DNA from 4 places in the Sphingobium sp. CFD-2 genome. Region 1 is predicted to be linked to each of the others. Evidence: riboswitches for the same ligand, from Rfam matches in the RefSeq annotation. Region 1 holds a riboswitch; each other region holds the start of a gene.
What was found. A riboswitch is a leader RNA that binds a small molecule or an ion and turns the genes downstream of it on or off. The one in region 1 is predicted to bind cobalamin.
Positions count from the first base shown of each region.

Region 2: another riboswitch for cobalamin. It lies ahead of LDB29_RS24315 (DUF1636 domain-containing protein); the one in region 1 lies ahead of LDB29_RS22985 (TonB-dependent receptor domain-containing protein).
Region 3: another riboswitch for cobalamin. It lies ahead of LDB29_RS12820 (TonB-dependent siderophore receptor); the one in region 1 lies ahead of LDB29_RS22985 (TonB-dependent receptor domain-containing protein).
Region 4: another riboswitch for cobalamin. It lies ahead of LDB29_RS24170 (HoxN/HupN/NixA family nickel/cobalt transporter); the one in region 1 lies ahead of LDB29_RS22985 (TonB-dependent receptor domain-containing protein).

Region 1 covers NZ_CP084406.1:590,073-597,161, reverse strand. Annotated here, with positions in the region: gene LDB29_RS22990 (hypothetical protein) at 1-1,020, opposite strand, end outside; gene LDB29_RS22985 (TonB-dependent receptor domain-containing protein) at 1,117-4,485, opposite strand; cobalamin riboswitch at 4,659-4,876, opposite strand; gene LDB29_RS22980 (DUF2274 domain-containing protein) at 4,994-5,215, opposite strand; gene LDB29_RS22975 (TrbI/VirB10 family protein) at 5,218-6,315, opposite strand; gene trbG (P-type conjugative transfer protein TrbG) at 6,363-7,089, opposite strand, start outside.
Region 2 covers NZ_CP084406.1:901,200-908,288, reverse strand. Annotated here, with positions in the region: gene LDB29_RS24340 (LysR family transcriptional regulator) at 1-573, opposite strand, end outside; gene LDB29_RS24335 (isopenicillin N synthase family oxygenase) at 708-1,751, shown strand; gene LDB29_RS24330 (hypothetical protein) at 1,722-2,321, opposite strand; gene LDB29_RS24325 (sterol desaturase family protein) at 2,351-3,331, opposite strand; gene LDB29_RS24320 (MgtC/SapB family protein) at 3,661-4,167, opposite strand; cobalamin riboswitch at 4,508-4,698, shown strand; gene LDB29_RS24315 (DUF1636 domain-containing protein) at 4,890-5,297, shown strand; gene cobT (nicotinate-nucleotide--dimethylbenzimidazole phosphoribosyltransferase) at 5,294-6,310, shown strand; gene LDB29_RS24305 (histidine phosphatase family protein) at 6,307-6,870, shown strand; gene LDB29_RS24300 (adenosylcobinamide-GDP ribazoletransferase) at 6,867-7,089, shown strand, end outside.
Region 3 covers NZ_CP084405.1:2,591,975-2,599,063, forward strand. Annotated here, with positions in the region: gene LDB29_RS12800 (penicillin-binding protein activator) at 1-633, shown strand, start outside; gene LDB29_RS12805 (ABC transporter ATP-binding protein) at 680-1,459, opposite strand; gene LDB29_RS12810 (iron ABC transporter permease) at 1,453-2,448, opposite strand; gene LDB29_RS12815 (ABC transporter substrate-binding protein) at 2,556-3,437, shown strand; gene LDB29_RS12820 (TonB-dependent siderophore receptor) at 3,445-5,283, opposite strand; cobalamin riboswitch at 5,453-5,668, opposite strand; gene LDB29_RS12825 (threonine/serine dehydratase) at 5,754-6,737, shown strand; gene LDB29_RS12830 (molybdenum cofactor guanylyltransferase) at 6,737-7,089, shown strand, end outside.
Region 4 covers NZ_CP084406.1:863,704-870,792, reverse strand. Annotated here, with positions in the region: gene cobW (cobalamin biosynthesis protein CobW) at 1-990, opposite strand, end outside; gene LDB29_RS24170 (HoxN/HupN/NixA family nickel/cobalt transporter) at 987-2,078, opposite strand; cobalamin riboswitch at 2,232-2,461, opposite strand; gene LDB29_RS24165 (LysR substrate-binding domain-containing protein) at 2,554-3,447, opposite strand; gene LDB29_RS24160 (efflux RND transporter permease subunit) at 3,843-7,037, shown strand; gene LDB29_RS24155 (efflux RND transporter periplasmic adaptor subunit) at 7,030-7,089, shown strand, end outside.

The DNA of each region.
Region 1 (7,089 bases):
CGTCGAAGCGTTGAGGACGCGGATCTCATTGCCACGCGCATACCAGAGCCGGTCGTTGTCGGGCGTGTATTGCGCTGCCCAATAATAGCCCAACGATCCGCTGAAGCTGTCGATCGTCGTGAAAGTCGAGAAGTTGGGCGTGCTACGCAGGTTGCCCATGAGGTTCCAGCTCGCATCATAGCGGCCCGCCAGGATGAAGGCCGTGGAACCCTTGAAGCTGATGTCCCTGAACTCATAGGGGAAGGATGCACTGGCTGACAAAACGGTTGTGACCGCCGCGCCGCTCAAGGGTGACGCGCCATAGGTAATTTTCTGAAGCTTCGAATTTGCGTTGTAGCTCGTATTGCTTTGCACCCCGCCGATGGCGGCGACGAACAGTTCCGATCCACTGACGGCCATCTGGAAGGAGTTTTTCTCGAACCCGTTGTTATAGTCGTTCGCGCCCACGGTGATTGAGCTGCCGGCTGCGATTGTGAAGCGGACGAGGACACTGTTGGCGTATGTCGTGAAATTGGTGTTGGCGATAATAAACAGGCCGTAGAGCGTGCCGCCGATGTTCAGTATCGCCTGACCATGCGCGCTCATCCCAGCGGGAACGAGAGGTGCCGTCACCGGATTGGTATTGAAGTCGAAAACCACGCCGGTAGCGGCATATGGCGAACTGCCGTTGATCTCGACTAGCTTGCCATCGTCAAATTCCAGCGCATAGAGTCGGCTACCGAGCGGTTCCAGGCCATAGGGGTTGATGACGTTACTCCAGGTCGGCGTCGCGATGGGGGCACCGCCGGCGGCGGCATTGTAAATGCCGGTTGGTTGCGCGACACCTGCCACACGCTGGGTAACAGCAATGCGCTGGCCACCCAGGTTGAAACCTTCCACCAGAGGATCGCCGTTCAGAGCCTTGGTTAGCGGTGGGAAGTTTGCCGCAACCGTGGTGCCATTGTCGGTAATCCGGCCGGCCATTCCATTACCTCCGGAGAAATAGTGGTAGAGGCTATAGGCCGTTCTTGTCGTCGCCATTTCGATTCTCCTACGAAGTTACACGAGTATTCCCCCTTGCTGTTGCGCCACCGCCGCGATTGTCGGGGTCGGCGACGCATCCAGTTCGTCGAGCGGCTAGAAGCGGTAGCCCAGAGTCAGCCGCAATGAGTCGATTCGGTAGCGCGATTCCGAGCGCCGGATATCGGTAGGTGAGTTAGCGCCTTGCCCTATCGGACCTATTTGGAAGCCGGTGTAGATCGGCGGTGTGCCGCTCGCACCGGCAGCGACCGTATAATCGCCATCCTTGATGTTGGTTCGCAGATATTCGAGGCCGATCGTCAGCGGCCCCGCGATGCGTTGCTCGATACCGCCGCCATATTGATGGCCCCAGCGATGCTTGCCGGCATTGCTTTCCTCGAAGGCGTTGACGGTATTGGTCGTCGCGAAGCTATGATCGATATTGGCGCGGATGACGCCAGCGGTCACATAGCCAAGCGTATTGCGCCAAGAATAGCCGGTGCGCGCTCTTAAGGAGACGCCGGATTTCAGGCGACGGGTGAAGCTGTAGCTGGTCGGCGGCAGTGCTTCCCGCGTGCTGATGTTCGTCAGCAGGGCATAGCCGGAGACGCTATCGACAAGATCGAAATCGGCCCATTCGCCCACCAGACCGAACAGCCAGCTTCCCACCTGATGATCGTAGCCGACGCGGAACCCGTAATCGGTGCCCTTGCGCTTGTCGGACCGCACCCCATCATCCGGCGTGTTGCCCAAGGCAGCACCCGCGCCAGTAAACCCGGGAGCGAAGGCGTTGCGGTCGATGAAGTTGCCATCGCCATCGAACCTAGCTACCCCTTCGATCTGGCCGCCGAACACGCCATTCTGCCGCTTGTCGAAGATGAGAATTTCATCGGCGTTGCGGCGTCCCCAGCCACGGCCGACATGACCGCCCGCATAGAAGCCGGTCCAATTCGTGCCGCCATTACCGTGCAAGGCAGGAGAGGCAACGGACCGCCAATCCTTCGCCCCGAAACTCTTTGCGATCGTCACGTAGAACGTGCGGCCTTGGCGGGGATAGTAGGGATTGAACGCAAGTGGGTAGTTTTGACGCACAAGGTTTGCTTCGTCGTCGAAGCAAGAATAGTCGCCTGTCTCGTCCGCCTCCAAAGCGCTGCACTTCCAGTAATTATATGGGTGAAGCCCATCGTTGCTGCCAACCATGTGCATCTTCTGTTTCGGCCCGGCATTGAAAATATCGGACACGCCGCCCGATATCGTCAGGCCATGCGGCAGTCGGAGATGCGCACCGGCGTCAAAGGTGGTGAGCGGCGCTTCATAGGTATAGCTGTTCTCATCGCTGCCGGGGCTTCTGGACTGGCTGATATAGCGACGTCCACTGTGACGAACCTCGCCAAATGTCGTTAGCGCGCCGCCCAGGAAATGCAGATTGAGGCGCGCGTTCGCGGTGAAGCGGGGGTTCTGGAGCGTTCGCAGATTGCCCAGAACACGTTCCGCGACGGGAATGGCGGGATAGACGAAATAGGTCCCCTTGACATAGTGCCCCTCCTGCACCGTCGCGGCGAGCTGGAGGTCGGCGCGGTCGCCCCATTTGAGGCTTGCCTCGAACTCACCGCCCCTGGTGATGGTCGTGCCGGAATTGACATATTTCCCGCCCACGGGCGTCAGGAACAGCGTGATTTCATCTTTTGTCCGGCGCTGGAAATAGGTGGCGCGGAAGCTGCCCGCGAGATCGCCGGCAATCGTGCCGTTCCAGCCAAGGCCGGCATCCCAGTTGCTGCCATGTTCGCGCAGCAGCGGCATTGTGTTGCCGACGCTGTCGGCACCAGCCTGAATATAGACGCCGTCGCCATAGATTTCATAGAAATTGGGATAGCGGTTGTAAGTGCCGTAGCTGGCGAACAGCAGCCAGTCCGAACCCACCTTTTTCTTGGCGCTGACGCTCCATGTCGGTTTCCAACCGTAATTTCCGGATGACGGACCGAAGGGGTTGTCCTGGCTCCCCAGCACCGGCCCGGTCAGCTTCTCGATCCGGAAGATCGGTGCCACCTGGAGGTCGCCCAGCGTGTGGAATGTGAGCGTATCCTGAACCTGGATGTTGGTGAGCTGACGCTTGTAATGCTGATAATAATCGCCGCGCCGTAAGCCTGTCACCGAATTGATGAGGTTGTCGGCGTCGTAGCGCATCGTCTCCCAATTATGCTGGACGTGCAATTCGAGAAGCTGCGTCACATCCCACTCCGCGCCGAGCGTGTAGCTGGCGTCGGCGGTCAGGCCGTAGCGGGTGGTGTGATACAGCGCCGTGCGGCTGCCGACGCCGAACGGTGCCGCCATGTCGTAATTGTTGAACCGCTTGCGCTGGTCCATGAAGTTGAGGTTCAGCGCCAGTTCGAGGTCGCCGAAGCGGTCATGCCAGTTCAACGCACCGTCATGCTGATATTGCTTCTGCTGACGCCGCTTGTTGAAGGGAACGCCCAAACTGGCGAGCGAGCCTGCGGTCAGGTTCACCTGGGGGAATGTGTATTCCGGGAGATCGATGAGGCTGTAGCCCTGAAGTCCACCATATTGAGTGGGCACAATCTCCGGCATGTACCGGTCCATATGGGTGAAGGAATATTTGGCGGTGATATTGTCGTTGCGCCATTTCACCATCACATTGTCGCGCTGGAAACTGTTATTCTGCCGCTGCCGCGTGGTTGGGAACTGGCAGACAGGATTGATGGCGCGCACCGGCTGATATTCGGAAGAGATGCTGCACGGCGTGTTGGATAGGCCGTCCCCACTCCATTCTCCGTCGCCATATTCGATGCCGTCCAGGATGCGCGCGGCGATGAGGGGATATTTGAATTCACCCTTGCTGCGTTCCATGTCGAGACCGAGCAGAAGACCGCCGCCGAGCAGCGGAAAGCTCAAGTTCCCCGAAAACTGGCGACCGCCATAGGACCGCGCACCGGCTGACACGGTGCCACTCAGGTCGGTCGGCATCTTGGTCACGATGTTGATCGCGCCGCCCAGCGGCGCACCGGAGAAGCGCGCGGGCGTGACGCCGCGATAAACCTCGACGCGCTCGACGTTGGAAATCGGGATCGTGGAGATATCAGCCGCCGTCTCGCTGGAGAGATTGAACGGCACGCCGTCGATGTAAATGTTGACTTGGCTGGGCGCGCTGCCCCGGATGCTCGTAGTCGTATAGCCGCCCGTGCCGCCGACGCGGCGGACGTAGACGCCGGGAATCTGGTCGAGCAGATCGGGCAGCGCCTTGTGCTCGCCGCGCGTGTCGTCGGGATAGACGACCGAGACCACCCCCGGCGAGAGAATGTCGCGCAATTCCTCGCGGCTGTTGGCCGTGACGACGATTTCCTGTTGCGTCTTGGGCTTGCCGGATTCTTCGCCCGAAGGGGCAGGATCACTGTCGGCCGCCTGTGCCTGTATGCCCCACGCCGACAGCCCCACCGTCAGCGCGAACCGCGAAATCGTCGAAAGTCTCACTCCATAGCCCCCCTGGCGCCGAACCCTGTCGGGCGGGGGCGTGCCGTCACGAACGGTCGGGCGCGAGAGCGGGCGGACGCCTCAAGCGCCCGTCACACGACCGATGCGGCCCCCGCCGCACGTTCGTCGCTCAGACGGAATACACCGTGCCCCGGCCATCCCCTGGACCAAAGCAAGAGCGACCAGACGCCGGCAGGTCTCCTGGCTTGCGGGTCAAGGCTTGATGCACGGCCTTCCCAAGCTCTCGCTCAGTGGCTTGAGGCCGAAACCCCGTGTGCATCGCGCTCGCCGCTCACAGTTGCAGGGACAGCCTCGGATTCGGATGGCGGACCATCCTCACCGCGTTCCCGTTTTAATCCCCTCTCGGGGAACCGGCGCGATCATAGGCTCACTATTGCAAACCTAATGATTGCCGTAAGGTTAAGCCGTGTGTGAAGCAAGCGGGGACTGATCCAGATTGCACGGCGCGGCCATACTCTGTCGGGAATCAGGTGAATCCGTCAGCCGATTACCCGGCTGACCGTCGAGCCTTTGCAAATCCCCGATCCGTGGCAATGAACCGTTCCAGCATCGGCACGACAAGCCTGACGGGATCGGCGGGGGTCTGGCCGCTCTCGCGGGCCAGCACCTCGGCGTAGTCGGTCAGGTCGCGATGAAGCTGCGCCGGCAGTTCCAGCGTGAACTTCACCGGCTTGTCGTCTGGAAGCGGGCCGAGTTTCAGCTTTGCCATGTTCAATTCCTGTAGGATTCGAGGACGAGATCCCGCGTCACGATGACCCTGACCGGGAAGCCCGGTCGGATGGTCAGCGTCGGGGCGACCTGCAACTGGCGCTGGACGATCTGTTGCCCGGCCTGGTTGATGGTGTCCTGCGCCCCGTCGCGGATGGCGCGGATCAGCCGGTCCTCGTCGTCGGTCGCCAGTTCGGTGCCGATGCCGAGCAGCGTTGACAGCCCGGCTGCCTTCATCAGATCCCACCAGTGATAGTCAACGCCATCTTCAAGGCCGGCATAGCCGCTGGCGTCCGCTCCGGGCTGTCGCTCCAGCACGATCGAGCGGCCGTTTGGCAGGATCAGGCGGTTCCAGACGAGAAGGACACGACGCTGGCCGAAGGTCACGCCGGCATCGTATTGGCCGATGATGCGCGTCCCCTGCGGAATCAGGAGCAGGCTGCCGGTCGGACTGTCATAGACATTCTCCGTCACCTGCGCGGTGATCTGGCCGGGAAGGTCCGAACGGATGCCGGTAATCATCGCTGCCGGGATCACGGCTCCGGCCTGAAGGATGTAGGGTGATGCGGGGGCCATGATGCGGTCCAGGGCGACAGTCTGCCGATCCACCGGGCCATTGAGGAAGGCGGTATGCCGGTCCTGCGTGCCGGCAGCACCAGGCTGGCCGGTCAGACCAAGGCCGGCGAGACTCGGGCTTGCAGCCCCTGTTCCGGGGGCGGTCTGGAAGAAGACGCGGCTGACGCGCGCGGCCTCTTCCTCGGCGATGCGGCGCTGTTCGGCGGGATCGACGGCGGGCGTCGCCATGACCGGCGGCGTGACAGGCTGCCCCCTGTTCTGCGCGTCGAGGATCGGGCCGCCGAGATCGCCGGGCAAGGCCGGCCCCAGGACGGGGCCGGTATAGTCGCGCGGCAGGCCGGATAGCCCGTCCGCCGTTGCACGATTCTCGGTCGAGTAGAGTTCTTCGCCGCTGCCGCTCATATCGCGGGTCTGGAGGGCATAGATCAGCGCACTGCCGATCCCGAACAGCGCGACGGCTCCTACCCCAGCCAGCGTCTTACGGGACAGACGGGTGACGCGGGGCGGTTCGGCTCGCAGCCGCATCGGCGCGGTGGTGTCCGGTGCGGCTTCTACAGTAGTCGTGTCTTCGGTCATGACGGGGATTCTCCGGTCGCCTTTGCGGGCTGTGCGGCCTGCCGTTGCTCGATGCGGACGATCCTGACGGTCTGCTGACGATCGCCACTGCCAAGGCGTAATTCGGCGGCGCCGAACAGGCGGTCCACGATCAGGATGTTCTGGTGAATGCGGCTGTTGACGATCTGGGTTTCGCCATCGGAGCCGATGACGAAGATCGGCGGCATCTCGCCCTGCACGATGCCGCGCGGGAAGACGACATAGATGCGGCGGCCGTCGTCAAAGACGGAGATGGGCTTCCACGGCGGATTGTCGCCGGTCAGGCCGTAGCGATAGTTGCGCGCCGCCTCAGTCGGGATGATCGGCGCGGCGGGAACGGTCTGACCCTGCCCTGCCGGCTGCGCAGGATAGGCCCAGGCGACGGACGGCATATAGAGCGCCTCGCGGGCACGCAGCTCAATCATATAGGTACGCCGGCTTGTCGTCACGACGAGGTTTGTGGCGATGTCCGGCCGGGTCGGCTTCACGAGAATATGGACGCGCCGGGTCGCACCGCTACCGCTCTCGGTATCGCCGATGATCCAGCGGGCTGTGTCGCCTGCCGCGATCGGACCCGCGCCGGTCAGGCTCTCGCCCGGCTCCAGCGCGATCGTGGTGATCTGTCCCGGTGCGGCATAGACCTGATAGAGCGCGCCTTCCGACCAGGGATAGATCTGGATGGCGTTATAATAGCCCTCGCGGCGC
Region 2 (7,089 bases), 310 kb from region 1:
GAAATAGGGGCTGCTGCGCGAACAATAGAGCTGCTGACGCTCGATCAGCAGCGGTTCGTACATCAGGCTTCCCCGAACGCTGCTGTCATAGCCCACCCCGATCTCCACCTCCCCCTGCTCCAGCGCATCGAGAAGCTGACGCCAGGGAGAGACACGGATTTCGATGTGGATGGCCGGATTGCGCCGGTGAAAGCTGGCAATGGCTTCGTCGAACTCGGCGGACACCAGGCCGGACACGATCTGGATGCGGACGATGCCCTCGACCCGCTTGGTCGCCTGCGCGATCACATGGGGCATCATTCGGGCGGATTCCAGCATGTCCTCGCACAGCGCCATCATCGCCTTGCCGGCCGCGGTCATCTCCACGCCGGTGGCGGTGCGGTGGAGCAGCGCCGTCCCGACATGGTCCTCCAGCCGCTTGAGCGCCGCGCTGATGCTGGGCTGCTGCCGGTTGAGCCGTCGCGCCGCCGCGCCTATGCCGCCGGCGCGAACGATATCCACGAAGGTCCGCATGAGGTTCCAATCGACCCGGCTGGCAAATTTCCTGTCGATCAGCGGCGTTCTATCGTTCATGCGCGTGCTGCTTTCGTGGAAGATATAGCGGCTCTTCATAGGCGGTGGACTGCTCCGCTCATAGATCAAATCGATGGAAATCATAGCATGGGTCCATCTATCGCTATGCCCCGGGGGATTTACGCTCCTCATCCATGACACAGCACCATGCCCTGCCGCTCGTCGACATTTCGAAACTGGATAGCCCCAGGCTTGAGGATCGGCTTTCCGTTGCCCGTGAACTCGACCGCGCCTGCGTGGAGGCAGGGTTCCTCTACATAGCGGGCGCGCAGATGGACGATGCCTTGTTCCGCAGGATCGTCGCGCGCGCGCAGGCTTATTTCGCGCTCGACGCCGACACCAAGATGAAGAGCTATATCGGCCTTTCGGAAAACCACAGCGGCTATGTGCCGGTGGGAGAGGAGCAATTCGCCGCCGGCCAGCGCGACCTCAAAGAGGCGTTCGACGTCAATTGCGACTATGTGCGCTCCGAGGGCAGGCGACCGCTGCTGGGTCCGAATCTGTGGCCCGAAATGCCGGGCTTCCGCGAAGACGTGCAGGCTTATTACCGCCATGTGACGGGCATCGGAGGCCAGCTTTTCCGCGCTTTCGCCCTGGCGCTCGGGCTCGACGAAGATCATTTCCAGGCGCATCTGCGAAATCCCCCCAGCCAGCTTCGGCTGATCCATTATCCCTTCGACGCGACGGCTGAAGACCGCCAGGGCATCGGCGCGCATACCGATTACGAATGTTTCACCCTGCTGTTCGCAACGGCGCCCGGTCTCCAGATCATCGACCGGCAGGGCCAGTGGATCGACGTTCCCCTGGTCGAGGGCACGATGATCATGAACATCGGCGACATGATGGAGATACTCTCCAACGGCCGCTATGCCGCGACACGGCACCGCGTGAAGAAGGTCAGGGAAGAACGCTATTCCTTCGCGCTCTTCCACGCCTGCGACTATGATTATGTCGTTGCCCCGGTCGTGCGCGGGGAGGAGCCCCGTTACGCCGCGCTCAAGGGCGGCGAGCATCTGTTCAACCAGACGGCGCAGACCTTCGCCTATCTGAAGCGCAGGATCGCCAGCGGCGAACTCGTGCTCGAAGGCGCCCTGCCGCTCGATTCCTTCGGCCCGGCCAGCAGCGCAGCCGAACCGATGCAGCCATCGTCAACTCAGCAGGCTCTTTCTGAACAGTGATTTGACGAGCCGACCCTCCAGAATACGTCCCACGACATAGAGCGCGGCGAACAGGCCGGCGAAGACATAGGCCGCAGTGGGCTTTGGCGCCTTGCCATCCTCCTTGTTCTTGTCGTCCTTCTTGGGCTTTTCAGGCGCCGGCGCGCCCAGCGCCTTGTCGATCCAGTGCTGCGGCAGGACCTTGTCCTTCTTGTCGTCCTTTTTCACCGTCTCCTGCGCCGCTGGCTTTGCGAGCTTGCCGGCGACGATCGTCAGCCCGGCGAAGCTCAGGAACAGCAGCGGCGCCAGGAAGCAGAACAGCAATGCCCGGCTGGTCAGGCAATAGCGCAGCACCGGCCCGGCTGGCTCCCTCTCGATCCTGAGAATGCCGCCATCGAAGATGGACATCCTGTCCTGCGCGGCCTGATCCTTCTTGCTGAAGGTCAGCGTGTCGCCAATACGCTCATGGCTGGTGCCGGCCTGACGGAACAGGGGCCCGAGCCTGGCCATGGCTTCATCGGCCGATTGCCCGGAGGCGAGCGCCATGCTGCCCTTTATATGCCAGATCCAGTCCAGGAAACGCGCTGTCACATGACCCCCTTTTTGCAAGAGCAGTTGCCTTATTCAGCCGGCACCGCCGCTGGGCGGCCGTAGCGTTCCTTGATCGTCTTCCAGCCTTCGGTGAAGGGATAGGTCATCTGCTCGCGGATCGACATCCGGCGTCCGCCCTCCAATCCCAGCAATTCGGCCTCGCCATCGACGCAGGTTCCGAAGATGCGATCGATGAAGATATAGGTGTTGGAATAATTGCTGCGGGTCGCTTCGAAGTCCTGCGAATGATGCAGGCTGTGATGTTCGGTGGTGTTGAACAGGAAGCGCCACCAACGCGGCGTGTTGAAGCGGACATTGATGTGCTGATAGGTGCCGATCGCCAGACCGAAGGTGCCGGCAAGGAGGGCGGCCCTCGGCAGGAAGTCGAAGAACCCGCCAATGCCCAGCCCGATCAGGAAAAGCTCGACGGGATTGCCGACCGCGCCTTTGTTGATGTTCAACTGGGTGATGTAATGATGCACCGAATGGGGCAGCCAGAGCGGATACCAGTTATGCATCCCCCGGTGCATCCAATATTGCCCGAAGTCGAAAATGAAGGAGATCAGGAAAGCCTGCACCAGCAGCGGCAGGCCCGTGAACCACGCCAGCTTGTCCCAGTCGAAACTGTGCAGGATGGCCTCGATCACCGCACCGCTGCCGATATAATGTTCGACAAGGTCCAGAATGGTGTAGCCCAGCCCGACATAGAAGAGATCGGTGACCAGTTCCTTCCACGTCAGGCGCCAGCTCTCATAGCGCGGGCTGACCCATTCGAGCGCCAGCAGCAGCACCCTGAAACCGATGCCGATCCCGATGGCGGTGGACGCCTTGGCGATGGAATTGGGCGCATAGTACCAGAAGGCGATGAGCGCGAACAGCGCCGTGGGCTGGAACCAGGTGAAGATGAACTGCTTGAGCGGTCCGCCTTCCACCCGGCCTATATTTTCCCACCCGATGATGACGGGCGCCTGTGCGCCTATCACTCTCTTGCCTACGCGAACGCCGTCCATATGCTGACCTCGAGATGCTGCCTCGTCCCTGCGGGCGTGTCCGCCTCGCCAAGGCGACGAAAATGATGTTCGCAGTTCATTGAACTTCATGTCGTTTCAGCATCGGGAAGACGCGCCCAATGCGCCAGATGCGATTAAGGTATATGCCCCATAGATGCTGCCTATGCCCTTCCGACCCGGCGGCGATGGATCATGCGCCGGCTATTCCGATCCGCGCAGATGACGGCGCGGTTTCGGGAATGACGATCCGTTAGGGCGAAGGGGCAAAGGGGCGACGGACCATGGGCGGGCGATTTCCGGCTGCTCGTTTCAACGCATCTTGCCGGCTTTCAGTTTTCGCGCTCCGGGGCGGACCCGCGCCGGTTGGGCATGGTCATGGAATCGGCGTCCGGATCGTCCGATCCGCTCTCGCGCGGACCGATATGCTTTTCGAATATGAGCAGCAGAGAAAGCAGCAGCAGCGCGATCAGCGACCCTGCCAGCACGAGGACATATTGGCCAGCGCCCGCCGTGATCCCGACGGCAGCGGCCATCCACAGGCTTGCCGCCGTGGTCATGTTGCGTACATCTCCGCCGCGCACGAAGATCAGGCCGCCCGCGATGAAGCCGATGGCCTGGGCAAGGCCCTGAACGACGCGGATCGGGTCGCTGTCCTTGTGGACTTCCGCCAGTTCCAGGGCGGACAGGGTCAGCATGGCCGAACTCAGCGATACCAGCCCGTGGGTGCGCAGGCCCGCATCATGGCCGTTGCGTTCGCGCTCGAACCCCAGGGCGAGCCCCAGCAGGGTCGCGAGAAAGAGGCGGACGAGCGTGGTGCCGAGGTCGTTGGCCAACATAGCCATAATACCCGCGAGAGGCGCACCCGTTCCCGTGAATGCGGGCCGAATGGGAAAGCGGCTGCGCGCCTGCCGCTCAGCGTTCGGTGATGTCGGAACGGATGTGCGCGATCAGGTCGTTGACCAGCATGTCGTTTTCAGCCGTGCATGCGAACAGGCGGCAGAACCAGTCCATCCATCGCGTCAGAATCGCCATGGCCCTCTCCCTATCGCCCGATAATAGCAGTTCACGCAGGTGAAGAGAAGCTTTGCCATTGCCCGGCCGAGGGCAAGTCGCGCGATTGGAGCGGGCTGGGCCGGCTTTGTTTTTCCACCCTTGCGATTGGACGAAGGCGGCTTTATCAGCGCTGGTGCGACAGGTTCCCCGCAAGGGGATGAAAAGGGAAGTCGGGTGGAACGCCCGCGCTGCCCCTGCAACTGTAAGCGGCGAGCCATCCGGCCATCGCGCCATTGGGCCATGAAGGTCCGAGAAGGCGGCCGGAAAGCATCGACCCGCGAGCCAGGAGACCTGCCTGACGCCGTCGTTCTTCGACCGGACAGGGTGTGCCGGCCGAACGGGGGTTCCCTCGCTGAACGACAGCCATCGCCTTGCCGGTTGGACCGTGCGGGGGAAGGCCTGTCGCCTGCCTGGTGCCGGACCGTCCTCCCTTGCCCGGTTCCCGTCGGGGCACATGCCGTCGGGCGGGAGGATGTGGAATGACTGATTTGCGGGGCGATCGCTGATGCTGCGGGCCGTGGGGCCGGGGGCTTCGGTCGTCGTCTGTTCGACCTGCCGCCTTTCGGGGGAACAGCGGGAGGATGCTGCCGGACGGCGCGGCGGCGCCTTGCTGGCGGAGGCGCTGCACAGGGTACGCGATGGCGATCCCGCTTATGCGTCCGTCGCTGTTCAGGACATGCCCTGCCTCTTCGCCTGTCAGCGCCATTGCACGGTACATGTGCGCGGAACGGGCAAGATCGGCTATGTGCTGGGCGACTTCACGCCGGATGAGGAAGCCGCGCGCGCGATCCTGGATTATGCCCTGCGCCATGCCCAAAGTGACGAGGGCGTGGTGCGCTATGCGGACTGGCCCCAGGGGGTGAAGGGGCATTTCATCGTCCGCACGCCGCCCGAAGGCTTCGTCTGTTCATGATCCGGTTCAACGACCGCGCGGCCTTTGCCGCCGCGCTGGCCGCCCTTCCCGCCCCGGATGCAGACGCCACCGAATCCGCGGCGGCGCGGCAGCGGGTGCTGACGAAGCCGGCCGGTTCGCTTGGGCGGCTGGAGGAGATCGCGCTTTTCATGGCGGGTTGGCAGGGGCGGGAACGCCCCCGGGCGGAGCGCATCCGCGCCGCGATCTTCGCCGGCAATCATGGCGTGGCCGCGCGCGGAGTCAGCGCCTTCCCGGCCGAGGTCACCGCCCAGATGGTGGCGAATTTCCGTCATGGCGGCGCGGCGATCAATGCGCTGGCCCAGGCCTGCGGGGCGGAGCTGGCCGTCGTCGCGCTCGATCTGGAACGGCCGACGGAGGACATCTGCGTCGCGGCGGCCATGAGCGAGGCGGATTGCCTGAGCGCGATCAATGCGGGGGCGGCGGCGGTGGAACCGGGACTGGACCTGCTGCTGCTGGGCGAGATGGGCATTGCCAACAGCACGCCGGCGGCGGCGCTCTGCGCGCAGGCCTTTGGGGGTGCTGCGGCCCATTGGGTGGGACGGGGGACAGGCGTGGATGGCGACGGGCTGGCGCGCAAGGCCGAAGCTGTGGCGCGGGCGCTCGCCCTGCACGGGGCGCATTGCGCCGATGCCTTCGACACGTTGCGCCGGCTGGGCGGGCGAGAGATCGCGGCGCTGGCCGGTGCGGTGCTGGCGGCGCGGATGCTGCGCGTGCCGGTGATGCTGGACGGGTTCATCGGCTGCGCGGCGGTCGCGCCGCTGGCGAAGGACAATCCGGCGATCGTCGGGCACTGCATGGCCGCCCATATGTCGGCGGAGGCGGGGCATGAACGCCTGCTGGCCGCTCTGGCGCTGGAGCCGTTGCTGCGGCTCGACATGCGGCTGGGCGAAGGAAGCGGCGCGGCGGTCGCGGCGCAGATCGTGCGTTCCGCTCTGGCAGCGCATGGCGGCATGGCGACCTTTGCCGAAGCGGCGGTGGCAGGTGCGCTATGAACGCCTTTCCCCTCCACCTGATGCGCCATGGCGCGCCGCAGCTTGCCGGACGGTTGCTCGGCCATCTGGACGCCCCGCCGGAAGCGGAGGGGATCGCCCTCTGCATCGAGCGGGCGCGGCATCTGGATTTCGCGCGGGTGGTGACATCCGACCTCGCCAGGACGCGGGCGCCGGGCGCGGCGATCGCGGCGGAGCGGGGTATCGAACTTGACGTCGACCGGCGCTGGCGGGAACTGAATTTCGGGGATTGGGAGGGTGCGGACCCCGCGCTCCTGCCTGTGGAGGATCTGGCGCGCTTCTGGGACGATCCGGACGGATTTCCGCCGCCTGGGGGCGAAAGCTGGACCGACCTACGCGCCCGGATCGGGGACGGGCTGGACGTGCTTGGCGAGCCGGCGTTGGTGGTCTGCCATGCCGGGGCGATACGGGCGGCCCTGGCTGTGCTGTGCGGTTTCGACGTGCGGCAGGGCTGGGCGGTGGACCTGCCCTATGGCGCGGTGCTGAGCCTGCGGGTCTGGCCGGAAGGGCGGTCGGGACAGATTACGGGCCTGATCGCATGAAGCGGCTGGTGCTGGCCCTGCAATTGATGACGCGCCTGCCGTTGCCCGCGCAGGATGTCGATGAGGGGGATTTCGCCGCCGCCATCCGCTGGCTGCCCGCAACGGGCATTGCCGTCGGGCTGGTGGTCGCGGGCGGTGCCGGGCTGGGCATGCGCATCGACCCTTGGGCGGGGGCGCTGTTCGGCCTGGTCGCCTGGGTGGCCGTGACGGGTGCGCTGC
Region 3 (7,089 bases), on a different replicon from region 1:
AAATTCGCCGCGCTGGTGCCCAAGGGAACCTATGGCGAGCGGTCTGGCACCGCCCTGTTGCGCGCGGTCGAGGGTGCGGGCGGGACCGTGGTGTCGATGCAGACCTTCGACCGCAGCCCCGCCTCCATCACGGCGGCGGTCAGGAAATTGCAGGCCTCCTCCAGCTATGACGCGCTGCTGATCGCGGACAGCGGCCGGGTGGCGGTGCAGGTCGCGCCGATCGTGCGGAAGAATGGCGGCGCGACGGCGCGGCTGCTGGGCACCGAATTGTGGAATACGGACAGCGGCTTGGCGTCCAGCCCGGTGCTGCGCGGCGCCTGGTTCGCCAGCGTGTCGGATGGCCTCTACCGCCAGCTCGCGACCAAATATCGGGCGCGCTACGGCAATGCGCCCTTCCGGTTGTCGGCGCTCGGCTATGACGCGGTGCTGCTGACCGTGCGGATCGCGCGCGACTGGAAGCCGGGGACGACCTTCCCGGCGGCGCGGCTGCGCGATGCGGGGGGCTTTGCCGGGATCGACGGCGCGTTCCGCTTCGGCCGGGACGGCATTGCGGAACGGGCGTTGGAAGTGTCGGAGATCGGCGCGGGCACCTTCACGGTCGTCGCGCCCGCGCCACGCGCCTTTGCCGAATAGCGTGCCGCGTGCTCCTGCAACGGCGGGAGCACGCGGCAGATGACGGTCAGGACGCGGTCCGCCCGGTCGGCAGGATCAATGGCCAGTCGCCGTCCGTTTCTATGCGCGCCGAAATGCCGTACACTTTGGCGAGATTCCCCGCCGTCAGCACGTCCAGCGGCGCGCCGTCGGCCACCGGCGCGCCGCGATCCATCAGCACCAGCCGGTCGCAATAGCGCGCCGCCATGCCCAGGTCGTGCAGCACGGTGACGACCAGCGATCCCGCCCGCGCCTCCGCCCTGAGCAGGTCCATGACGTCGATCTGATGCCCCGGATCGAGCGCGGCCAAGGGCTCGTCCGCGATCAGCGCGGGCGCGCCGACCGCCAGCGCCCGGGCCAGCAGCACGCGGGCGCGCTCGCCCCCCGACAATTCGGTCGCCACCCTGCCCTTCAGATGCAGTGCGTCGGCGCGCATCAGGGCGGCGTCGATCAGCGCCTCATCCTCCACGGAAAGGCGGGACAGCGGCCCCAGATGCGGCAGGCGGCCCAGCGCCACCAGCCGCTCCACCGCCAGCGGCCAGTGCAGCGTCTGTCCCTGCGGCAGATAGGCGATGCGCCGGGCGATCTGCTGCCGGCTGAGCCGCGCGCTATCGGCGCCGTCGATCAGGACGGAGCCGTTTTCCCGTTTCACAAGGCCCAGCATGGCGCGGATCAGCGTCGACTTCCCTGCGCCATTGGGACCGATGATGCCGACCAGCTCGCCCGGCCCGAGCGCAAGATCGACGCCGCTTACCGCCGGATGGCGGCCCAGCCTGACGGAAAGCCCCTGTGCGCGGATCGTCACCATAGCCGCCTCTCCCGCATCAGATGCATCAGGAACACCGGAACGCCCAGCAGCGCCGTCAGCACCCCCAGCTTGAGTTCGCTGCCGGTCGGTATCAGCCGCACGCCGATGTCCGCCAGCGTCAGCAGCGCCGCGCCGCCCAGCAGGGAGGGCAGCAATATGGCGGAGGGGGAGCGGTCTGTCAGCGGCCGCACCAGATGCGGCACGATCAGGCCGACGAAGCCGATCGCCCCGGACACCGCCACCGCGCCGCCGACGCCGATGGCGACGCCCAGCATCAGGCGGATGCGCGCCCGGCGAAGGTCGATGCCGAGCGCCTGCGCCCCATCCTCCCCCAGCGTCAGCGCGTCCAGCGTCCGTCCGTCCGCGATCAGCAGCGCCGCCCCCACCACGACGCAGGGCAGCGCGATCCAGACATGGCCGTAGGCGCGGTTTTCCAGGCTGCCCATCAGCCAGCTCATGATCTCCATGGCGGCGAAGGGATTGGGCGACAGGTTCAGCGACAGGCTGATCCCCGCCCCCGCCAGCGTCGCGATGGCGATGCCGGCAAGGATCAGCGTGAGCGGGCTTTCCGCGGGGCCCGCGAGCAGGAACAGCGCGGCGATGCCGATCAGGCCGGTCATGATGGCGAGCGCGGGAAGCGCCAGCGGATGCGCCTGCGCCAGCCCGAAATAGAGCGCGCCGACCGCGCCCAGCGCGGCGCAGTTGGATGCCCCCAGGACCGAAGGTTCGGCCAGCGGGTTGCGCAGATAGCCCTGAAGCGCCGCGCCCGCCAGCCCGAGCATCGCGCCGACGATCAGGCCAAGCAGCATGCGGGGCAGGCGCAGGTCGAGAAGGATGGCGCGGGCGACGTCATCGCCGCCGCCGCCGAGGACGGCGAAGATGCGCGCCGGGGAGAGCGGAACCGCGCCCAGAGTGAGGGAAGCAAGGGCGGCCAGCAGCGCCAGCGCCGTCAGCGTGGGGATCAGCAGCGGATGGCGCCGGGCGCTCATGGCTTGCGCGTCCTTCCCTGCTTGCTACAGCGTGCCGTGCTCCTGCGAAGGCGGGAGCACATTGGTTTGTTGAGGCACGATCCGGGAGCAGCAGCGTGCGGTGCAGAATGATCTTTACAACGTTCTGCGCCCTGGCCCTGACCGGCGCGGCGCCCGCCCAACCCCGGCGCATCGTGTCGCTCAACACCTGCGCCGACCAATATGTGCTCGCTCTGGCGGACCCGGCGCAGATCGCCGCGCTCAGCCCCTATGGGCACGACCCGGAACTGTCGGCGGCGGTCGGCAGGGCCCGCGCCTTCCGCACCCTCAAGCGCCCGGCGGAGGAAGTGCTGGCGATCCGCCCCGACCTGCTGATCGGCTTTCCTTCCGGCGGCAGCGTCGTCGGCGCGCCGCCGGGCCAGTGGCGGACCCTGGGGCTGGCGAGCGCGGACAGCTATGCCATGATCCTGACGCAGATCCGGCAGGTGGCGGCGGCGGTCGGCCATCCCGAACGGGGCGAAGCGATGATCGCCCGGATGAACCGCGACCTCGCCGCCCTGCCCCCGCCGAAGCGTCGCGGCGTCGCGGCCTATTATCAGCGGCGCGGCTATATGACCGGCACCGGCACGCTGGTCGACGACCTGATGCAGCGGGTGGGCCTGATCAATCTGGCCCGCAGGCTGGGCAAGCCGGCGCTGTCGCAACTGTCGCTGGAGGAGATGATCGCCGCCCGTCCGGACTGGCTGATCGTGGAGAGCGGCAGCGAGAAGGTGGTCGATCATGGGACGGAAATGCTGCACCACCCCATACTGCGCGCCATCCCGCGCATCCGCGTGCCGCAGGCGTGGACGGTGTGCGGCGGCCCCGCCTATGTCGAGGCGGCGCGGGGCATCGCAGCGCAGCTTGACGGCGCTGCGCACAAGGGCACAGCGCAGCTTGACGGCGCTGCGCACAAGGGCACAGCGCAGCGCAAGGACGCGGCGCGGGTGAACGCCGCGCCGCGTCATTAGGCTATTTTCAGAAGCGCACACGCACGCCGCCGAAGGCCGACCGGCCATAAGTGCTATAGCCATGGACCGTGGCGTATTTCTCATCGGTCAGATTGTCGATGCGGCCGTAGATTTCCAGATTTTCCCGGATCGGGAAAGACGCCCGGACGTTCGCCGTCGCATAGCCGTCCAGCCGCACCATATTGGTCGCATCGTTGAAGCTGTCGCCTACCATCGTCACCGTCGCGCCGGTCGACAGGCCGAAGGGCCAGACATAGTCCGCCGAAACGCTGACCGCATTGGCGGCGCGGCGCGGCAGCCGGGCGTCGGTATTGCGGTCGCGCGCATCGACATAGCTGTAGGCGGCGGTGACGGTCAGCGCATCGACGGGCCGCAGCGTCAGCATCGCCTCCACGCCCTTGGCGCGGGTGCGGTCCAGATTTCCGTAGAGCGAAGTCGCATAATCGAAATTGATCTGGTTGCGCGTAACGCGCCGGAACGCCGTCAGCGAGAGCATCGCCCGACTGCCCGCCAGGCTCTGGTCGAAACCGATGTCATAGCTTTTCGACCGCTCGGGCTTGAGTGCGCGGTTGCCGCTGAAGCTGTCGTAAAGCTGATAGAGGGAGGGTGCCTTGAAACCCTCACCATAGCTGGCCCGAAAATTGGTGGAGCCGCCATTGGGGGTGTAGTTCGCATTTGCACCGAAGGTCGTCGCGCCACCGAACTGGCTGTGATCGTCATGCCGGACGCCGCCGGTCAATGCGAGGCCCGCAAACGGCTTCACGACTGCGAGGGCATAGACGCTGTCGATGTCGGCCTTTGCCTTGCCCACGACTTTGTCGCCCGTGAAGAAATCATGATAGAAGAAATCATAGTCCGGCCGTTCATGCTCGTAACCGAAGATGAGCCGGGCCTGATCGACCGGTTGATAGACGCCTTCATATTCAAAGCGCAGATTGGTGCCGGAGAAGCCGTAATCCGGCGCCTCGCCCCGCTGGAGCATATAATCGCGGTCATTGCGGAACCAGGTGACGGCGGCGCGGTTGGTCAACTTGCCGTCGAACAAGGACAGGTTGAGACCCGCATAGCCGATATATTGGTCGAGCTTGCTGACATCGCTCGATTCCATCGGCGCACCGAAGAACAGGTCGGTGTTGAGATCGGCATGGATATAATAGCCGCGCAGGTCGAGGCTGAGATTGTCGGCAAAGGCCAGTTTCAGCTTCGCGTTGGTCGCGAGATTTTCGTAGCCGTCCTTTTCAGTGCCGTTGGCGGCGGCGGAAATGCCGTCGGTGTTGAAATAGGCGATGCCGATGCCGCCGGACACCATGCCAGTGGCACCGGAAATATCTGCCTTTGCATTCAGCGTGTCGGCATAGCCAAAGTCGACCGAGGCGTTGCCGGCCAAACCCTCTGCGGGCGCGCCCGTCATGATGTTGACGACACCGCCGATCGCCTGACTGCCATATACCACGGAATTGGAACCGCGCAGCACTTCGATCCGCCTTATGTTGCCGGTCAGCAGATTGCCAAAATCATAGGCATCGCCAATCCCGCTCGGATCGTTGACCTTTACGCCATCGATCAGCACCAGCGTCTGCGTCGTTTCCGCCCCCCGCAGTGAAACGCCAGTGACCCCGCCCACCGCATCGGCCCGATTGAAGCGCACCCCCGGCGTGGTGGCCAGCAGGTCGACGACGCTGACGCTCTGGCGGGTGCGGATGGTGTCGGCGTCGATGACCGTGACTGCCTGGCCGACCTCGTCGCGCGGCTGTTCGATGCCCAGCGCGGTGACGATGATCTCATCCTCCGCCAGGGCGGGAGCGGCCGCGAGCAAGGCGGCGATGGAAATGGAAATCCTCAACATGTCTATATTCCCCCTGAGCGCCGGTGCAACATGGCTCAGGGCGTCCGCTTGCGCGGCCGGACGGGGGAAATGGCCGGCGCCCGCGCCCTCCCCCCGCACCGATGCGGCCCTGCGCCGCTTCGTCGCTCAGACGGAGAACACCGTGCCATGGCCATACCCTGGACCAAGGCAAGAGCGACCATGCGCCGGCAGGTCTCCTGGCTCGCGGGTCAATGCGGCGATGCACGCCTTCCCGGACTTGCGTCCAGTGGCCGGCCCCTGGGCCGAAGTGCATCGCGCTCACCGCTTACAGTTGCAGGGACAGCCGCGGAATAGGACGGTTTCCCGTCCGCACCGCATTCCCGTTTTCAGCCCCCTTCGGGGCACCGGCGCGATCTTCTTTTTGCGCGCGAAGGCATTGCCCCGCCCGCGTCCCGCGCCATAAGGGAAAGCGGCGGCCATGCCAAGAGGCAGCCATGGAAGGAGATTGCATGCCGTTCGCCATCAGCCCCGCCGATGTCGAGGATGCGGCGCGGGTCATCGCCCCTGCCGCCATCCGCACGCCGCTGCTGGAAAATGCGGCGCTCAACGCCCGCTGCGGCCGGCGCGTGCTGGTGAAGTTCGAAGGCGCGCAGCACAGCGGATCGTTCAAGTTCCGCGGCGCCTACAACCGGCTGGCCCGCCTGGACGCGGCGGAGCGAAAGGCGGGGGTCGTCGCCTGGTCTTCGGGCAATCATGCGCAGGGCGTGGCCCTTGCGGCGCGGTTGCTGGGCATGGCGGCGACGATCGTGATGCCGGCCGACGCGCCCGCGATCAAGACGGCGAATACGCGGGCGCTGGGCGCAGATGTCGTGCCCTATGACCGCTTCACCCAAAGCCGGGAGGAAATCGCCACGAGGCTGGCGAATGAACGGGGCGCGGTGCTGGTGCCGTCCTTCGACGATCCCTTCATCATGGCCGGCCAGGGGACGATCGGGCTGGAGATCATGGAACAGGCCGCCGAAGCGGGGGCGGAGATCGGCCAGATCCTCGTCAATTGCGGCGGCGGCGGCATGGTGTCGGGAATTGCGACCGCCGTGAAGGCGCGCCAGCCCGGCGTCGCGATCCTGGCGGTGGAGCCGGAAGCGTTCGACGATACGGCGCGCTCGCTGGCGAGCGGCGTGCGGGAAAGCGTATCGCCCGATGCGCGGTCGATCTGCGACGCCCTGCTGTCTCCCGCGCCGGGGGCGCTGACCTTTCCCATCAACCGGGCCTATCTGTCGGGCGGCCTTACGGTGAGCGACGATCAGGTGCGCGACGCGATGCGCTTTGCCTTTTCGGCCCTCAAGCTGGTGGTGGAGCCGGGCGGGGCCGCGTCGCTGGCGGCGATGCTGGCCGGGCTGGCTCCGGATGCCGACGGGGCGAGCGTCGTGGTGATCTCCGGCAGCAATGTCGATCCCGACAGCTATGCCCGGATCATCGCGGGCGGCGCATGATGCGGCTGATGGGGGCGGTTCTGGCCGGCGGGCGGTCCAGCCGGTTCGGCAGCGACAAGGCGCGGGCGATGCTGGATGGGCGCAGCCTGCTGGAGCATGCGGTGGCGGCGCTGGGGCGGCAGGTCGAAACCGTGGCGGTCTGCGGCCGGCAGGTGGAGGGGATGATCGGGCTGGCGGATCGGCCGGCTGCGGACATGGGGCCGCTGGGGGGCCTGAACGCGGCGCTGCATCATGCGCGGGCGCTGGGTTATGACGCGGTGCTGACGACCGGATGCGACGTGCCCGCCTATCCGGACGGGCTGGCGGAGGCGTTGATCGGACAGGGAGCCGCCATCCTCAAGGGGCAGCAGCT
Region 4 (7,089 bases), 270 kb from region 1:
CATGCCGCTCTGGCCGATCACCACCAGGCGGGAGCGGCGCGGTTCGTCGGCCTGCCAGTGCCGGTCATAATGATGCTGGATGCGGGGGCCGACGGCTTGCAGCACGAGGCGGGCGGGGCGCCCTTCTATGGCGAGGAAGCCCTTCACGCGCAGGATGTCATGCACGGCGATGCTCTCCGCCAGCGCCGCCAACAGCGGCTCCGGACCGGAAAGTTCGCCCAGGTCGACGATGAAGCTCTCGAAATCGTCATGGTCGTGATCCTCCCCATCGTCATGGTGCGAGGGACGGGCATCGATCCCGTCCTCCACCCCGGCGCCGAGGCCGAGCAATATGGCCGGTTCGATCTCTCCCCTCGCCGTGCGGAGGATGCGGACGCCGGGGCGGATTTCCTGGGCCAGTTCCTGCTCCAGCACGGCCAGCCGGTCCACGGCGACCAGATCGGTCTTGTTGAGCAGGACAAGGTCGGCGCAGGCAAGCTGGTCCTCGAACAGTTCCTCGATGGGGCTGTCATGATCCAGCGTCGGGTCGGCCGCGCGGGCGGCGGCGAGCGCCGCCTCGTCATGGGCGAAGCGACCCGCCGCCAGCGCGTCGGCGTCGATCAGGGCGATCACTCCGTCGACCGTGGCGCGCGTGCGGATGTCGGGCCATTGGAAGGCCTTCACCAGCGGCTTGGGCAGGGCAAGGCCGCTGGTCTCGATGATGATGTGATCGGGCGGGGTGGGCCGGTCGAGCAGCTTTTGCATGGTCGGCAGGAAATCGTCGGCCACGGTGCAGCAGATGCAGCCATTGGCCAGTTCGATGATGTCCTTGTCGGGGCAGGCTTCGTCGCCGCAGCCCCGCACCAGCGCGCCGTCGACGCCCACGTCCCCGAATTCGTTGATGATGAGGGCGAGGCGGCGGCCGCCCGCATGTTCGATGAGGTGACGGATCAGCGTGGTCTTGCCGGCGCCGAGAAAGCCAGTGATGACGGTGGCGGGAACCTTTTTCATGCGGGATTTCCTTGCGGTTGGTGGCTGGGGATGGGAGCGACTTCGATCTCGTCGAAGCCTTTCCAGCGATAGATGGCCCAGCTCAGCAGCCAGCAGGCGGCGAACAGGCCGATGATGATGAAGCCGAGGCTGTTGAAATGCTCGCCAAGGTCGGCGGCAAGGGTCCAGACGCCGCCGCTGAGGCCGAGCTTGTCGCCCAGCAGGGCCGCTGCCTCGATCCCGCCGATGAGCAGCGCGACCAGCGCCGACACCAGCGTGATGGTGATATTGTAGTAGAGCTTGCGGATCGGCTTCACGAACGCCCACTGATAGGCGCCCATCATCAGGGCACCGTCCGCCGTGTCGATCAGCGCCATGCCCGCCGCGAAGAGCAGGGGAAAGATGAGGACGGTCGCAACCGAAAGGCCGCTGGCGGCCTGACCGGCGGACAGGCCCAGAATGGCGACTTCGGTTGCGGTATCGAAGCCCAGACCGAAGAGGAAGCCGAGCGGAGCCATGTGCCAGCTTCGCGTCACCAGCCGGAAAAGCGGGCGGAAGAGGCGTGCGAGCAAACCCCGATTGCCAAGCAATATGTCCATATCTTCATCGACATAGGCTCCACCCTTTCGAACATGGTTGAACGTCCTGAGAACTGATCGGAGGATGATCAGGTTCATCGCCGCGATGGCGAAGAGGAAGGTCGCCGACACCATTGTCGCGATGGTGCCGCCGATGGCTCCCGCCGCTTCCACCCGGCTCAGCGCACTGGCGGCGACAGCGATGGCGACGGCGGCGATCAGGACGATGCCGCTATGGCCGATGGCGAACCAGAAGCCGACGGTCAGGGGCCGCTGGCCGTCCTGCATCAGCTTGCGGGTCACATTGTCGATGGCGGCGATATGATCGGCGTCCACGGCATGGCGGAGGCCCAGGCTCCAGGCCAGCAACGCCGTGCCCAGCATGACCGGATCGCCCGCGAAGATCGTGAAGGCCGCGATCCAGGCCGTCAGATTGGCGGCGATGAGCCCGGCGAACATGCCGGTCGCGCGGCGGCGAAGACGGCTGGCCGGCGCCCCGGGCGATTCCGGCTCATGGGTCGATATGCTCATAGGGTCGGTACCCCGTCGGCGTCTGCGAAACCGGACGGGAGCCGCCTTCATGCCGGACGGACGCTCTTGCGCCCGGCATGCCGACAGCAGCTCCCGCTGCGTGAAGCGTCGCTCAGACGGAGGACCGTGCCGTGGCCATCCCCTGGACCAAGGCAAGAGCGACCAGACGCAGGCAGGTTTCCTGGCTCGCGGGTCATAGCTTGGCGCATGGCCTTCCCAGGCCTCGCATGATTTAGCGTCCGGCCCAGTGGCTGATCCTCCGGCGCTTCCGGGGGATCGCTATGCGTCTCGCTCGCCGCTTACAGTTGCAGGGACAGCCGCGGATTCATCACCGCATTCCCTATTAAGCCCCTTGGGAGGGCACCGGCGCGATCATGAAGGTCGGTCGAAACCACCCTTCGGCGGCCATGCATAGAGGCTGGAACAGGGAATGGGAAGAGGAGGCTTGAGCAGAAGATGTTTCCTCAATTAACTCCTACAAATGACGTTCTTCCAGCAGGGTCTTCAGAAAGGCCTGGCCGGTCGGTGACAGATCCTCATGATGGATCAGCCAGAGCGCGCTCATGACCGGCACGTCGAAGGGGCGGTTGATCACATTGTCGACGTGCAGCCGCGCCATCGACCCGGCAATCACCGTGGGGCCGAAGCCGGCCGCGACAAGGCCCAGCAGGGTCGCGAGGCTGCGGGCTTCATGCGAGATTTTCGGGACGAACCCTGCTTCCGCGCACAGGGCCTGGAAATGCTCCGTGAACCCTGTCCCATTGGGCGCGCCATAGAGCACCAGCGGCTCGTCGGAAAGGTCAGCGATGCGCGGCGGGGCAGGGCGCAGCGCCAGCGGATGATCGGCGCGCAGGGCCAGCACCATCTCTTCCTTGAGTAGGCATCGGGACAGCATGCCTTCGGGCAGCGCCGGCGCCTCGAAATTACGCACGATGCCAAGGTCGAGCTGACGGCTCGCCACACTCTCCACCTGCTCGTCGCGGCCTTGTTCGCGCAGGATCAGTTCGACATCGGGATAGGTCTGGCGGAAGCGGTAGAGCGCCCGCGCCACCGGAGGCACGAAGGGGCCGGAAGTGGTGAAGCCCAGCCCCAGCCGCCCGATCTCCGCCCTTTGGGCCATGCGCGCGATCTGTGCGGCGCGGTCCGCCTGGGCAAGGGTCCGGCGTGCTTCAGGCTCGAACAGCCGGCCGGCCTCCGTCAATCGCACCCTGCGGCTGGTGCGGTCGAACAGGCGGACGCCCAGTTCCTCCTCCAGAGCACGGATCTGCTGGCTGAGCGGCGGCTGCGATATGCCGAGGCGCAGCGCGGCGCGGCCGAAATGCATCTCCTCAGCGACGCACAGAAAATAGCGGAGATGGCGAAGGTCCATGGATCATGTCGCTCAACATATCGATCATGCCATATTATATATTAGACGCAGAATGTCCAAGGGCGCATGGGCGGCTTCGAATGTGGCGGCGTCTCCCGGCTGGCCGGCGGAGGTGCGCGGGCTATGCCCCCTCATTGCCGCAGCACTCCGCCATGGCCGGGGATGCCGTCGCATTCTAGGATGTGTGGAAATTCGCTTCGCCCCGAACGAAGTCCCCACGCGTCTTGGAGCATTTCCGCGCTGGCCGCCTTTCTGGCGACGGCCGGAAATGCGGCAAACGATATGCGCATTTCCTGGCGCGCTTCGTCTTTGGTATCAGGCGGCGAAAATATCTGGAGAGGTTGTATCGTCATGTGCGGCGGGGATCGTCCGGCGGCGCATCCGTGGAGTCGTGAATGATCGGTATCGTCAAGGTTGCCCTGCATCGTCCGCTCACCTTCATCGTGATGGCGATCCTGATCGCGATCGCGGGGGTGCTGGCGGCAGCGCGAACGCCGGTCGACATCTTTCCCAATATCCGCATTCCCGTGGTGGCGGTCGCCTGGCAATATGCGGGCCTGTCGCCGGAGGACATGGCCAACCGCATCGTCAATCCCTATGAGCGCGTGCTGACCACCACGGTCAACGACATCGAACATATCGAGAGCCAGTCGCTTCAGGGCATCGGCATCATCAAAATCTATTTCCAGCCGGGCGCCGACATCCGCACCGCGACCGCGCAGGTGACGTCGGTGTCGCAGACCGTGTTGCGCCAGATGCCGCCGGGGATCACGCCGCCGCTTGTCCTGAATTACAGCGCGTCGACCGTGCCGATCCTCCAGCTCGCCCTGTCGGGCAAGGGGCTGTCGGAACAGCAGCTGTTCGACATGGGGATGAACCAGGTCCGCCCGCCGCTGATCACGGTGCCCGGCCTTGCCATGCCTTTCCCCTCGGGCGGCAAGCAGCGGCAGGTGCAGATCGACCTCAATCCGCTGGCGCTTCAGTCCAAGGGGCTGTCGGCGCAGGATGTGGGTGCGGCGATCGCGGCGCAGAACCAGATCAATCCGGCCGGTTTCGTCAAGATCGGGGAAACCCAGTACAGCGTGAAGCTGAACAATGCGCCTTCCTCCATAGAGGCCCTGAACGACCTGCCCGTCAAGGTGGTCAACGGCGCGACCATCACGATGCGCGATGTCGCGCATGTCCGCGACGGCAGCGGGCCGCAGCAGAATATCGTGCATGTCGAGGGCAGCCGGTCCGTGCTGCTGACCATCCTCAAGAACGGCGCCACCTCCACCCTGGCGATCGTGGACGGCGTCAAGGAAAAGCTGCCCCAGATCGCGGCGGGCCTGCCGGACAGCCTGAAGATATTGCCCATCGGCGACCAGTCGCTGTTCGTGAAGGCGGCGGTGGAAGGCGTCATTCACGAAGGCGCCATCGCGGCGGCGCTGACATCCCTGATGATCCTGCTGTTCCTGGGCTCCTGGCGCTCGACGGTGATCATCGCGCTGTCGATCCCGCTTGCGATCTTGGCGGCGGTCGCGGCGCTTGCAGCCTTCGGCCAGACGCTGAACGTCATGACGCTGGGCGGGCTGGCGCTGGCGGTCGGCATATTGGTCGACGACGCCACCGTGACCATAGAGAATATCAACTGGCATCTGGAGCAGGGCAAGGGCGTGATCGAGGCGATACTGGACGGCGCGGCGCAGATCGTGACGCCCGCCTTCGTGTCGCTGCTGTGCATCTGCATCGTGTTCGTGCCGATGTTCTTCCTGCCGGGGGTCGCCGGATTCCTGTTCGTGCCGATGGCGCTTTCCGTCGTGTTCGCGATGATCGCATCCTTCATCCTGTCGCGGACGCTGGTGCCGACCATGGCCATGTATCTGCTACGGCCTCATGTCGAACAGGGCGACGCGCATATGGCCGGAGCGCCTGCCTCGCGCAATCCGCTGGTCCGCTTCCAGCGCGGGTTCGAACGGCGCTTCGAAAGGATAAGGCGCGGCTATGTCGGGCTGCTGCACCGGGCGCTGAATGCGCGCAAGCCCTTCCTGCTCGGCTTCATGGCCGTCGTTCTGCTGTCTTTCGGGCTGTTGCCGATGCTGGGCAGCAACTTCTTCCCCTCGGTCGATTCAGGGCAGATCGCGATGCATGTGCGCGTGCCGGTGGGTGCCCGGATCGAAGACAGCGCCGCCCGCTTCGACCGCATCGCGCGGGAAGTCCGCTCACTGATCCCCGCGAAGGAACTCGCCTCCATCACGGACAATATCGGCCTGCCGGTCAGCGGCATCAACGCCATCTACAATAATAGCGGCACCATCGGCCCGCAGGATGGCGACATGCTGATCGCGCTGACCAAAGGTCATCGGCCGACGGACGAGATCGTCGCCACCCTGCGGCGGGAGCTGCCGCGCCGCTTCCCCGGCACCGGCTTCGCCTTCCTGCCGGCCGACATCACCAGCCAGATCCTGAACTTCGGCGCGCCCGCGCCCATCGACGTGCAGATCGCGGGCAAGAACGCCGCCGGCAATCGCGCCTATGCGCAGAAGCTGCTGGCGAAGATGGCCACCATTTCGGGACTGGCCGACGCCCGCATCCAGCAGCCGGCGCGCTCGCCGCAGCTCGATGTCGAGGTCGACCGCTCGCGCGTCGGGCAATATGGCCTGTCGGAGCGGGACGTGACGACCAGCCTGGCAAGCCAGCTTGCAGGCACGTCGCAGACCGCGCCCGTCTTCTTCGTGAACCCGGAAAACGGCGTGCAATATCCGGTCGTGGCGCAGGCGCCGGAATATCTGGTGGGCTCCATGAGCGACCTTAGCAATGTGCCGGTGTCGGGCAGCGCGGCAAGCGCCTCGGTTCAGCCGCTGGGCGGGCTGGCCACGATCAAGCGGTCCAACACCGTGCCCATCGTCAGTCACTATGACATTGCGCCCGTGCTGGACATCTTCGCGACGACGCAGGGGCGTGACCTGGGTGCGGTCGCCCGGGATGTGCAGCGGGCGATCCGGTCGCTGGAGAAGGAACTGCCCAAGGGGACGACCGTCACCATCCGCGGCCAATATGCGACGATGAACACGGCCTTTTCCGGGCTGGGATGGGGGCTAGCCGGGGCCATCGTGCTGATCTACCTGCTGATCGTCGTCAACTTCCAGAGCTGGGTCGATCCCTTCGTGATCATCACGGCCCTGCCGGCGGCGCTGGCGGGAATCGTTTGGATGCTGTTCACCACCGGTACGACGCTGTCCGTGCCCGCGCTGACGGGCGCGATCATGTGCATGGGCGTGGCGACCGCCAACTCCATCCTGGTCGTCAGCTTCGCGCGGGAGAAGCTCGCTGAACTGGGCGACGCCGGCAAGGCCGCGCTGGAGGCGGGGATGGTCCGGTTCCGACCGGTGCTGATGACCGCCCTTGCGATGATCATCGGCATGGGCCCGATGGCGCTGGGCCTGGGCGACGGCGGCGAGCAGAATGCGCCGCTGGGCCGGGCGGTCATCGGCGGCCTGATCTGCGCGACGGTCGCCACCCTGTTCTTCGTTCCCACCATATTCGCCTTCGTCCATCGCAAGCATGGGCAAAAGGCGCCTTCCCTGGAAATGCAGCCGAGCCATGTCTGAGCACAACCCCATCGAAAATCCCGAGGCGCAAGGACCCGATAGCCGCACGTTG